DNA from 4 places in the Chryseobacterium sp. SG20098 genome. Region 3 is predicted to be linked to each of the others. Evidence: riboswitches for the same ligand, from Rfam matches in the RefSeq annotation. Region 3 holds a riboswitch; each other region holds the start of a gene.
The links. A riboswitch is a leader RNA that binds a small molecule or an ion and turns the genes downstream of it on or off. The one in region 3 is predicted to bind cobalamin.
Positions count from the first base shown of each region.

Region 1: linked by a shared signal. The riboswitch ahead of RHP76_RS08875 (TonB-dependent receptor plug domain-containing protein) and the one ahead of RHP76_RS22260 (T9SS type A sorting domain-containing protein) in region 3 are both predicted to bind cobalamin.
Region 2: linked by a shared signal. The riboswitch ahead of metE (5-methyltetrahydropteroyltriglutamate--homocysteine S-methyltransferase) and the one ahead of RHP76_RS22260 (T9SS type A sorting domain-containing protein) in region 3 are both predicted to bind cobalamin.
Region 4: linked by a shared signal. The riboswitch ahead of RHP76_RS08180 (acyl-CoA thioesterase) and the one ahead of RHP76_RS22260 (T9SS type A sorting domain-containing protein) in region 3 are both predicted to bind cobalamin.

Region 1 is NZ_CP134622.1:1,948,290-1,951,503, reverse strand. It holds gene RHP76_RS08880 (T9SS type A sorting domain-containing protein) at 1-1,266, shown strand, start outside; cobalamin riboswitch at 1,404-1,582, shown strand; gene RHP76_RS08875 (TonB-dependent receptor plug domain-containing protein) at 1,614-3,214, shown strand, end outside.
Region 2 is NZ_CP134622.1:257,901-261,114, reverse strand. It holds partial or broken gene metE (5-methyltetrahydropteroyltriglutamate--homocysteine S-methyltransferase) at 1-1,784, opposite strand, end outside; cobalamin riboswitch at 1,963-2,149, opposite strand; gene RHP76_RS01175 (Lrp/AsnC family transcriptional regulator) at 2,345-2,806, shown strand; gene RHP76_RS01170 (LytR/AlgR family response regulator transcription factor) at 2,830-3,214, opposite strand, start outside.
Region 3 is NZ_CP134622.1:4,858,352-4,861,565, reverse strand. It holds gene RHP76_RS22265 (esterase-like activity of phytase family protein) at 1-839, opposite strand, end outside; cobalamin riboswitch at 1,065-1,256, shown strand; gene RHP76_RS22260 (T9SS type A sorting domain-containing protein) at 1,319-2,422, shown strand; gene clpP (ATP-dependent Clp endopeptidase proteolytic subunit ClpP) at 2,605-3,214, opposite strand, start outside.
Region 4 is NZ_CP134622.1:1,790,062-1,793,275, forward strand. It holds gene RHP76_RS08170 (ATP-binding cassette domain-containing protein) at 1-271, shown strand, start outside; gene RHP76_RS08175 (hypothetical protein) at 302-1,102, shown strand; cobalamin riboswitch at 1,137-1,317, shown strand; gene RHP76_RS08180 (acyl-CoA thioesterase) at 1,432-1,815, shown strand; gene RHP76_RS08185 (DUF4932 domain-containing protein) at 1,990-3,214, shown strand, end outside.

The DNA of each region.
Region 1 (3,214 bases), 2.2 Mb from region 3:
TTTCTGAAATTTGGTTTTGCAGAAGCTCAGCTTACTGTAATAGGTTTGGGAAATTATAATGTAGGGGCAGTCTCTGACAATGGAGTGGTAAGCATGCATACAAGCGCAGGAGGAATATATAAATGGAATGCAGCAGGAGGACTTGTACAGATAGGTTCTATATCAAACGGTTATCCGGCAGCGGGTAGAACTGTTGTTTCGAATGACGGAACCAAAATTTCGTCCTCTATAACAAATGCAGCAACGGGATTTAATGAGATATCAACCTATGATGTAGCTACTTCGACCTGGGTAAACAGAGGCGGGCTTGTTCCTACAGGATGGGACGGTAGTGTAAGTTCAACCTGGGGGATGACTACCAATGGAAGCACGATTGTAGGTTTAGGTTTTCTTACTGCTGCAAACGCACATGCTGTGAAATGGGATGAAGCAAACGGAATGGTAGATCTGGGAAGTATCGTTGCAGGACGCAGCTCCAGAGCAAACGCAATCAATGCGGCAGGAACAGTAATTGTAGGTTGGCAGGATGAGCCAACCGGAACAAGAAGTGGGGCTAAATGGCAGGATGGAGTAGAAACTTTTATTACTGATAATAATGGAAATAATGTAGGGGAAGCAGGAGGAATTTCTGCAGATGGAAATACAATCATAGGCTCAGCAAATCCTAATCCCTATGTCTGGAATGCTGTGAGCGGACTTACTTATATAACGCATCCTAATGCTTCTTTCAGCTTCAAAGGAGGTGCCACCGGGATTTCTGCTGATGGGAAAAAAGTAATTGGATATTATAGAGCATTTGGAGCACCTCCTATGTCAGGGGAAGGTTTTATCTGGACTTCTGCTACCGGAAGGATCAATCTGAATGATTATGCAGCCTCTTTGGGAATTGCAACGAATGGAGTAACCATGGGGCTTCCTTTGGCCATTTCACAGGACGGAAAGAAAATTGCCGGATCAGGGACGAATGCTTCAGGGCAGATGATCGCTTTTTATCTGGATACTTCTCAATTTTTATCGGTGCATGATGCAGTGAAAGAGAAAAATAATATGGGTGTCTATCCTAATCCTGTGACTGATATTCTATATTTTAAAGGAACAGGAAAAATAGAGAAAGCCGAAATTTATAATATGGTGGGACAAAAGGTAAAATCATTTGATTCGGTAGAAGGGCAGATTGATGTTTCATCCCTGTCAAAAGGAGATTATATTTTGCAATACTCTATGAAGGGAGGAAAACAAGAGACTTATAAATTCATTAAAAAATAACATATATAAATAGTAAAGTAGTGGGATGAATGGCTGTTTTCAATATTGAAAGCGGCCGTTCTTTTTTGTGTATATAGCAAAAGGATAGCATGTTGTGTATAGAAAAGTCTGGTTTTTGGTGAATACATATAAAAAACTATCTTTGCAAAAATTTTGGTTTCCAGTATTTTGGAATGAAAAGGGAATCGGGTGTAACTCCCGGACTGTCCCCGCAACTGTAAATCGCAACTCAAGTTTCTGCAAAAAACCACTGTTTAATAACGGGAAGGTGCAGAATGCGAAAGTCAGGAGACCTGCCGGAATTATAATTAAAAAACATATTGCTTTCGGAGGAAAAGTAAAAAAGTATGGATATAAAAAGATCTTTAGTACTGCTTTTTTCATCTTATGGCTGTTTTCTTTTTGCACAAGAGAAAGCCATCGATACTGTTTATGTCTTCGATAATCAGATGATTAGGGTGAAACTTTTTCATCCCGTAAAAATAATTTCGGCAGAAGATGCTGAGAAAAACTCCAGTAATCTTTCTGAACTTCTGAGATTTCAGTCACAGGTTTTTATCAAAGAAAATGGCCGTGGTGCCGTTTCTTCACCTTCTTTCAGGGGAACTACCGCTCAGCAGACTGCTTTTGTGTGGAATGGAATTAATATCAATTCTAATTTTCTGGGACAGGGAGATATTAATAATATTGCTTTGTTCGGCTATGATCAGATTGGTATAAAAGCTGGTGGTGGAAGTGTAGTATATGGGAGTGGTGCCATCGGGGGAAGTATTCACCTGAATAATACCCTGGATTTTAATAAAGGCTTCCATGGTTCTTTATTTTCTGAAGTGGCTTCTTTTAATACCTATAATAACTTTATAAAAGGTTCTTACAGCAATGATAAGTTCAGTTTTAAGGCTTCTGGAAATTATTCTGTAAGTGAAAATGATTATAAGGTAAGTGACCTGAACTATATCAACAGAAACGGAAGTTATTACAATACAACGTTCAATGTAGGAGCATCCTATAAAATCACAAACGATCATAAAATTTCGTGGCAGAGCCAGTTTTTTGATTCTTCACAACGCTTTCCTGTATATGAAGAAACGGGAACAAAAACGAAATATAAAACTCAAAGTGTAAGAAGCCTTCTTTCCTGGGACTGGAACAAAACAAAGTTCAGTAATTCCCTTAAAGCAGCTTATACGGAAGAGAATTTTCAATTTTTTGGTTCGTTAAATCAGCCTAAATCAAGTAGTGGAACCGGGAAAAATTATATCTTTAAAAATGACTTTAATTATTTCCTGAATTCAAAGTGGAATTTTAATATCATAGGAGAGTTTCAGGTTAATAAAGGAGAAGGATATCAAAACGGAATATCCAGCGTCAGCAGAAATATTGGTTCTGTTTCAGGATTGTTAAGATATTTTGCAACAAAAGATCTGCGTTTTGAGGGTGGATTCAAGAAAGATTTTGTGGAAGATGTGAAGTCACCGTTGATGTATTCGTTCTCCGGAAAATGGAGTGCAGCAAAATGGTATGATGTAAGCCTTAATGTATCAAAAAACTTCAGATTTCCATCCTTTAATGATATTTATTATGAACCGGGAGGAAATAAAGACCTGAGACCGGAAACCTCTACCCAGCTCGATATGACGAATGTGTTTAAAGCAGGAGATTTCAGACTTACTTTGTCTCCATACTATATGAACATCACAGATCTTATTGCATGGCTTCCAACGGCTAAAGGATACTGGCAGGCATTCAATGTCAATAAAGTTGAATCCTATGGATTAGAATCCCAGCTGTCCTTTAGCAAACAATGGGGTAATCATAAAATCCGGGCCAATGCAGGATACTATTATGCAAAGTCTATTGATAAAGAAACGAAAATGCAGAGACCTTACGTTCCTATGCACAGAGGAAATGCCAATATAGATTACGAATATGGTTTCTTTAAACTTTT
Region 2 (3,214 bases), 520 kb from region 3:
TCATCACGAATTGCCAAAGCAATCTGCTTACAAGTTTCTGAACGAGGCTGATCATCACGTACAAAAGACCACTGTAAAATCGTAACCGGACCTGTCAACATACCTTTTACCCATTTTTCAGTCTGAGATTGGGCATATTGAGACCAATACACCGTCATCGGAGTCGGGCGGGAAACATCACCGAAAATCACAGGAGGTTTCACACAACGGCTTCCGTAGCTTTGTACCCAACCGTTTTTAGTGAATACAAATCCTTCCAACTGTTCCCCGAAATATTCCACCATGTCGTTTCGTTCAAATTCTCCATGAACCAATACATCAATTCCGATGTCTTCCTGCCAGCGGATTGTTCTCTGCGTTTCCTGTTTCAATAAGGTATCATATTGTTCTGCAGTAAGCTCTCCTTTTTTAAATTTTGCTCTCCAGCTTCTTACTTCTGTGGTTTGAGGGAATGATCCGATTGTAGTGGTTGGAAATAATGGTAGCTGCAATACTTCCTGCTGTTCTTCTTTACGGATTTTGAAAGTATTTATTCTCTGAGCATCTTTTTCAGTAACTGAATTCACTCTCTGTTTTACCTGATCATTATGGATAAGAGAAGAAGTTCTTCTGCTTTCAATGGCTCTTTTATTTTCTTCAAATGCTTCAAGAACCTGTTCATTTTCCGTTCCGGATGCCAGTTGTTTAAGCGTTACGACTTCCTTTACTTTTTGTTTAGCAAAAGCCAGCCAGTTTTTAATTTCAGGATTAAGACTGGTTTCAAAATCAAGGTCACAAGGTGAATGAAGCAATGAACATGATGGTGCAATCAGAATTCTTTCAGATCCTAATTTCTCAACAGCTTTTCTGATGAAAGACAATGATTTTTCGTAATCATTTTTCCAGATATTTCTACCGTCGGTTACTCCTAATGAAAGGCCTAAGCTTTCCGGAATAACATTCAGAATATCATCTAACTGTTCAGGATTTCTCACCAGATCAATATGCAATGTATTCACCGGAAGGGAAACAGCAATTGATGCATTATCTTTTAATCCGTCAAAATAAGTGGCAACGATAAATTTCAGTTTCGGAAAACGTTTTCTGATTTCGGCATACACAGAAAGATACGTTTCTTTGGCTTTTTCTGTTAAATCCAACGCCAGAAAAGGTTCATCAAACTGAATCCATTCCGCACCCTGGTCTTGAAGTTTGGTTAAAATCTCTGTATAGACTGGAAGAAGATTTCCAGCCAGATCCAATTTATCGAAGCCTTCTTCTTTTTCTTTTCCTAATAACAGATAAGAAACCAGTCCGATAATCACCGGTTTTGCATTGATTCCCGCTTGTTTTGCTCCGGCAAATTCATTGAAAATCTTATCTGAGCTCAGTTTAAACTGTTGATTTTTATAAAATTCCGGAACGATATAGTGATAGTTGGTATCGAACCACTTGGTCATTTCCATGGCAGTGATATCCAATCCGTCTTTCTGATATCCTCTTGCCATTGCAAAATAAAGATCCAATTCAGTATTATTCTTTTTAAGCACCACTTCATGGTAACGTGTTGGAATGGCTCCTACTACAAGGCTCATATCCAACACCTGATCATAGTATGAAAAATCATTACACGGGATAAGGTCTATCCCTGCTTCTTTCTGGATATTCCAGTTTTGGTTACAGATAGTTCTTCCGGTATTCAGAAGTTCTTCCAAAAGGATTTTACCTGACCAATACTGTTCGCAGGCTTTTTTGAGTTCTCTTTTGCTACCAATACGCGGATAGCCAAGGATGTGAGTTTGCATTTTTTAAAACTTTTTAATTAAACTTATTGGGAAAGTTCTTTAAAAGGCTTCGTAATGTTTTATCGGAAGAAGTTTCAGGAAAGTCATGACATAGCAGACAGCGTAATTTCCTTTACAAAAGAAAATACCCGAATCCGATATATTATCTGTATGACCCCAAAGCTTCAGACCGCGAAAGCATTGTCAATTCAGTAAAGGCAGGTCTCCTGACTTGTAACAGTTTCCGTCATCCTTCCCGCTTTTGGCAGTGGATCTGCAAGGACAGAAACCTTTGGTGTGTTACTTACAGTTGCGCGACAGCTCGTGATTTGCACACGATTCCCTATTAATCTACGTTAAGTAAAACCTTTTCTGTTTGATGAAGTATCTGTAAAGAACTGTACTTTTACCTTTAACTATGGTCATCAGTAAAAGTTTTTAATTTTGTGTAAAATTAGCAATACAGAATAAAAATACAATTATTATCAAATAATTAAGCAAATTAAACTTTTAAAAACAAAAATAAAAGCATAAAATTCTGTACATTTGAATGTTTTAATCATTTAAAAGAATAATATTCTGTGGAACAATTCGATGATAAGGACTTACAGCTGCTAAGGCTGCTCCAGAAAAATGCTAAACTCACCGTTAAGGAACTTGCGAAAGAGGTAAATCTTTCTACCTCACCTGTTTTTGAAAGGGTAAAAAGGCTTGAACAGGAAGGTTTTGTTAAAAGATATGCGGCCGTTCTTGATGCCGAAAAACTGAATCGCGGATTTACGGTTTTCTGCCAGATCAAGCTCAAAATTCACGACAGATCGATAGGTTATGATTTTGTAAAGGAGATTTTAGAAATCGAAGAAGTTGCCGAATGTTACAATATTTCCGGGGATTTTGATTTCCTTCTGAAAGTTCAGGTACGGGATATGAAGCATTATCAGGATTTTGTATTCAATAAGCTTGGATCTGTGGATTCCATAGGGAGTACCCACAGTACGTTTGTGATGGCTGAGGTAAAAAATAACCATGGACTGACTATTTAATGGAATAAAACCGGAAAACCTATTTATTCTTCAATCCATTTTCTGAACGAGGAAGTATTGCTTTGGCTTGTGACAAGATGATCTTTCTGCCCTTTTATCTGAACGGAAAGTGTATTTTTATTGTATCGCTCTATTCTTTCAATATGATGTTTCTGAACAAGCTCACTACGGTTGATCCTGAAAAAATCAGAAGGATTTAACTGCATTTCAATTTCTTTTAAAGTAGATTCATTCAACAGATGTTTTTTTCCTGCTGTATCAAAAGCAAAAACAACTCCTTCTTCTGCTCCAAAGAAAGAGATCTCTTCCGTATTGATAAAATAAAGCCCCTGATGTGAACTGACAGTGAATCTTTTCTTATAATTTTTCTGTGTATTGTTGTTGTTCAGCATTTGCTGAAGTTTTGCC
Region 3 (3,214 bases):
TCGCACACTGAATCAGAAGCTCCTCCTTCCTGCTTATATAGAAACTGTTTAGTCTGCCCTGTAACCGTATCAAATGTGACAATTCTCGTTAAAGTTTTATTGGTAGCCAATACCTTACTGGGAACATACATCATCGACTGCATGGTTCCTACCAGCGTTCTTCCGTCCGGGCTCATACAAAGTCCTTCCATTCCTCTGTTGGCTCTTCTTTTCGCTAAAACAGCAGGTAATTTTCTAGGTCCTGTATTTACTCCGATCGGGCTTATTCTTTCCATCTCCATTCCATCAGCACTGTAGTGTACAATATGCGGTCCATATTCATCAGAAACCCAGAATGTACCGTCAGCGGCAGCAACAATACTTTCGCTGTCAAGACCATACTGATCAGTACCTAAGACATTTCCGGAAGCATCATATGCTACTTCCCCTGTGCTCCCCATTCCAACAGGATTTGGAAGTCCGGTAATAGGCTGTCCGGATGGATTTTTAAGTTTAATATATTTGATGACCTCTACATTTCCGTCAGCATTGATTTTAAAATGCATAATGGTTGGAGTAAAATTAGGAGTAAGAAACTTTTTCCCATTCTGGAAGTCGGTGTTAGGTCCTCTATCGGTAATGACATAGAATTCGCCTTTTCTGGTAGGATGAGCCGCAGCTCCGGACCCAAAACCTCCGTTGATAACATCCACTCCGTTTATCGTAGTCAGTTTTGAAAATGGAAACTCCTGAGGGAGTTTGGAATAATTAATATCCTGATTAACCATTGCGATATCGTCATCACTTTTACATGAAGCCAATACAGCCAGTATACCCACAGAACATAGTAATTTTTTCATATGCTATTTTATGGCTGCGAAAATAGGACTTGATTGTAAACTGATCTTAAATACAATGATAATTGTTTTTTAACAATTGAACAGACAGAATGCATTGAAGATAAATAAGAAAAGAATCTATTTAAAAATGAAAAACCGACAATCCAACCAAATTATTAATCAATTTGAAAATCATTTTTTTTAAAGGAAAATAATTCACAAAACGGACTTATCAATTTATATGATATATTTGCAGCGTTTTAAGGCTGAACAATGTTCATTAATAGGGAATCAAGTGAGAATAATATTCAAATCTTGAGCTGTACCCGCAACTGTAAACTGTTTAAACTTACTGCACAAAAACCACTGGATCTGAAAATCCGGGAAGGAAGTTGTAAGATGTGAGCCAGGAGACCTGCCTTAAAACACCAGATTCAGAGAAAGAATTAGTTCTGCTCTGAAGATAAGTTTCGGGAATAAAACTTTAAATTAATTATATCATGAGAAAAATCTATCTTTTTTTCTTACTGCTTTGCATGCAGGTATTGTCGGCCCAATTCACAGAAAACGACATTAAATTTTGGGTAGGAACCGGTTCTAAAAAAGCATATTTCATTGCAGACTTTAATGATGACAGCACCCCAAATTCTTATGCTTGGGGATACCGTTTTGACGGAAATGGCTTAACCATGGAAGACATGATTACTGCTATTGCCGCTGCAGAACCTAAAATGGAAATTGAAATACCATCCGGATTTCTGTACAGTTTAAATTACAATCATCATACTCCCAGCCTTGACGACTATTGGTCAACCTGGTCAGGAAACACTCCATCAACTATGGCATTCAATAATGGTGTGAACAATGATCTTTTAGTGGACGGAAGATGGTATGGAGCTTCTTATAGTTTTTCCCCTCCTACAATGCCTTCCCCACCAGTTCCAGCCTACAGTTCTGCTTGGTTTGTTCCCTCGCAGGTTACAAACTGGGTAGGAAGCGGAACTAATAAAAGTCTTGTCGTTATTGATTTCGGAACTGATAATGCCAACGGAAATGCCAATTCTTTTGCTTTTGGAATTAAATATAACGGAAGCATAACTGCTGAACAGGCGTTACAACTGATCCAGTCTCAAGCTTCTTATTTTAATTTTGCATCAGCGAATAATCAGATTACTAATTTAACATTGAATTCATTTACTGGAAATACTTCCGGATCAGACAGCTGGAAGTTATATAAAGGAAAAGATCTATCAAGCTGGCAAACAAAAGCCAATCTTTCTCAGATTCAACTGAGTAACAATGACTGGTTTGGATTAAGTTTCGGGCAAAGAAGACCATTTACCCCCACCGAGGCACAGCTGACTTTAGGAATTTCTTCTGTGACCAAGAAAAAATTCAATATTTATCCAAATCCGGCAAGTGATTTCATTCAGATTGAAACGGCTGAGAAACTGAAAGAAGTGAATATTTACTCTGTGACAGGACAAAAAATAATGACTTCTCAGGTTACTAAGATTGATATTCATTCTTTAAACTCAGGAGTTTACTTTGTGGAGATTAAAACAGCTGAAAGTGCTACGGTACATAAGATTGTTAAGAAATAGAGAAAGCGCCTCAAGGCGCTTTTTTTGTGAGGATATGGATAAAATATACTGTTACAACCGCCCCGTCAAAAATTCTTTGAATTATTGCCACCCTCCAGCGAATGTAAAATGAGTGATTAAAATATAATCCAACAAAAAAACCGCACCAGATTGGTGCGGTTTTCTGATGATGTTATCATCAATTATTTTTTCTCTGTGGATCTTTGTAAAACCTCATCTACCATTCCGTAACCTTTAGCTTCTTCAGAAGTCATCCAGTAATCTCTGTCAGAAGATTTTTCTACCCACTCATACGTTTGTCCTGAGTGATGACCGATGATTTCATAAAGCTCCTGCTTCAGTTTCAACATCTCTCTCAAGTTGATTTCCATATCAGAAGCAACTCCCTGAGCACCTCCTGAAGGCTGGTGGATCATTACTCTTGAATGCTTAAGCGCAGAACGTTTTCCTTTTTCTCCGGCAACCAGTAATACAGCTCCCATTGAAGCAGCCATACCTGTACAGATTGTCGCTACATCCGGCTTGATGATCTGCATGGTGTCATAAATACCTAGACCTGCATATACACTACCACCAGGAGAGTTGATGTAGATCTGAATATCTTTTGAAGGGTCAGCACTTTCCAGGAATAAAAGCTGAGCCGTAACGATGTTTGCTACCTGATCATCAATACCTGTTCCAAGGAAAATAATTCTGTCCATCATCAGACGGGAGAAAACGTCCATCTGAGCAACGTTTAATCTTCTCTCTTCCATGATGTACGGAGTAAGATTCGTAGGCCCATACATTCCC
Region 4 (3,214 bases), 2.1 Mb from region 3:
AGTCATTGAAGCTTTAATGATAATTTATTCTGAAGCTGATTTTGTTTTACTGGACGAACCCTTCCATAGCCTTTCTCCAAAAATTTCTGCAGCATTGAAAGCTGCAATCATTGAACAGTCTGCGTATAAGGGATTCATTATTTCTGATCATAATTATCAGGAAGTTCTTGATATTTCACACCAAATATTTCTTCTGCGTGAAGGCTATCTAAAACAAATAGAAGATTTAAAAGAACTGCAGCGGTATAATTATCTTCCGAAAAGCATTTAATTTATATATTTGAGGGATCAAAAAATTTTCATGATGACTTTCATAAATAAAGCATTCTATTTATCCGCTTTCAGTATTTTATCTATTGCTTTTGTAAAAGGGCAGACTAAAGTTCCTTTTGGAGTTGTAAAAGCTGAAGAAGGATATGCCAACGTACGTGTACATAAAGACGATTACCGAAAAATTGTAGACAAGATCCGTATGCGTAAAGGAGATGTATTTGTTTATGTAAAACCTGCTCCCGGAGAAACAGAATGGATCTGGATCAAATATCCGGAGAAACAGGATGACGACAAACCTTTTGTACGGTATGAAACTCTGGATAAAGAAGGAATGGTAAATAAAGGGCGTATTGCTTATGTAGACCAGCTTCCTGCCTACACTCCATCTAAATCTAAAAACGGAAGATCTCTTATTTTTACTGACAATTCTGATCCTAAGATTCCTACTGCCCAAAGAAGCAAAGTGGTGATTGATATTTATCCTTCCAATGCAGGATACCGTAAAAAGGAAAAAGATGCCGAAGGAAAAATTCTTACGATTGATAAAGTAAAACCATGGGGAATTGGAAATGACCTTCCGGAAGGTATGACCGAAATCAAATCCATCAGAGTACAGCAGCCCGGAAGAGGATCTGTTTTTGTAAGAGAAGCCATCAAAAATATGTTCCAGCCTACCATGGATTTTGAAAACGTTGGAGTAACCTCACTTGACAACGATAATATTTTTCTTTATATGATAAACGGTTCAGGGGAAAACAGATACACTACTCTCTGGACGATTAAGAAAGGAAGAGTAATCAGCCAGATTATTTACCATAATCCGGAATAAATTCATTATTTTTGCATTCGAAAAGTTTTTACGCTTATTCATCACAGAAATTGGTTCTGCATCACTGCAGATTAAAAGGGAACCGTGTGAAAATCACGGACTGTCGCGCAACTGTAAGTAACTGAAGTCTTTATCAAAGATCCACTGTGCGAGGCATGGGAAGGAGATAAATGATGTTACAAGTCAGGAGACCTGCCTTTTTCTTAAACATGTAACTTTCGCGATTTGAAGTTGTATTGATCTGATGGATTGTTTCAGGAATTCTATAAGTTCCTGTTATTATTCTGTTGTTTCCAATCATTTCCTATCGCTTTAATTAATAATGATATATGACTACAGAAGAAAGAATTGAAGCATCCGAAACCAGAATCTTTAAAGCGGTTTTCCCTAACACAACCAATCACTATGATACCCTTTTTGGAGGTACAGCGATGCAGCTGATGGATGAGGTAGCTTTTATCACAGCAACCCGTTTTGCCAGAAAAAGAGTGGTAACGGTAAGCAGTGACAAGATCGATTTTAAAAAACCTATTCCTGCCGGAACCATCGTTGAGCTGATCGGGAAAGTTTCATACGTGGGAAAAACCAGTATGAAAGTAAACGTTGAAATTTACACCGAGCAGATGTATTCCTATGAAAGAGAAAAAGCAATTATTGGTGATTTTACTTTTGTAGCGATTGACGAATTCAAGAAACCAATCCAAATACTATAAACAATAAAGTTTCGGGCGGCCTCTGGCCGCCCGAAACTTTTCCATTCAACACAACATAGTATATCTCAACCAAAGAATAATTGGAGTTCATTTGTTTTTATATTTACTTTTAGCATGGCAAAAAAATTATTTTTACATTGCTGTCACTAAAAACTATAGAAGAACCGATATTTCATGAAAAAGATTATTGTAATCATTACCCTTATCCTATCCATTACATTAAGAGCACAAAAAGACGTTAAAATTGAACTTTCAGAAAGTTACGAATTAGGAAATATTATTCTGGCCCTCACTGAATATGGCAGAACAGATCCTTATGACGTACAGAAAATCCCACCGTATTATGATGAAATCATCACGTATTTTGAGCCTGTAAAAGATCATCCTTTACTAAAAAAAGTAAATTATTCAAGAAAAGATTGGAAAAAATTCTTAGGCTTCCGAACTGATTTCTATGCATTTTCTTTTGATGAAAAAGGCTTACTTAAAAGAGATTTTCCTTTCAATTCCTTTGGTCCTAAAGAAGTAGATGAAAATCTGGAGCTCATCAATGATTTTGTAAAGAAATCAAATTACAGAACCTTTTATAAAAATCATCAGTCGTTTTACAATACTTTAATTGCCAATTACAAAGAGTATTATTACATCAATGATACTTATACTTTTTTGGATAAAATAGCAAAAAGACCAGCCAATGAAACAGATAAGAAATACATTATTGCCATATCTCCTTTGGTAGGCGGACAGAATTGCCACAGGGATATCAATAGCTCCTTAACTGTAGACTTTCCAAATATCGGAGAAGATCTTATCCTTGGAAATTTAAAAGGTAATCTCGCAAGAAGGATTCTTGATAATCACACCGTATTTTCAGAAATCGATCATGGGTATGTAAATCCTATTTCAGATCAGTACTCAAAGGAGATAACGGAAAGCTTCAACCTTACGAATTGGGATAAAAAATCAGGATACCCGGGAATAAATTCATTCAATGAATATATGACATGGGCTGTTTACGATTTGTTCATCAACGAAAAATTTCCAGAAGAAAAAACAGACAGTCTTTCAGCGATTTATCATAAAGTGAATATCCGACGCGGTTTTATTGCTCAGAATTTATTCTCGGAGAAGCTTATAGAGCTTTATAAAAAGGAAAAGAATCTGGAAAAATTATATATTCCATTATTAAAGTGGACGAAGAAAACAGGAAACAAAATTTCCCAGCCTTCCGTTGTCAATTCCAATAATAAAGACTTTGAGAAAACTGATCTCAATAATATCGTGGTACAATTCACAGAGCCTATGAAAAAAACAAAGACTCTTCAGCTCAAATTATATGAATACATTGATGGAAAAGAAACCCGCAATACCATCATTATCGTTAAAAATCCGGTCTGGT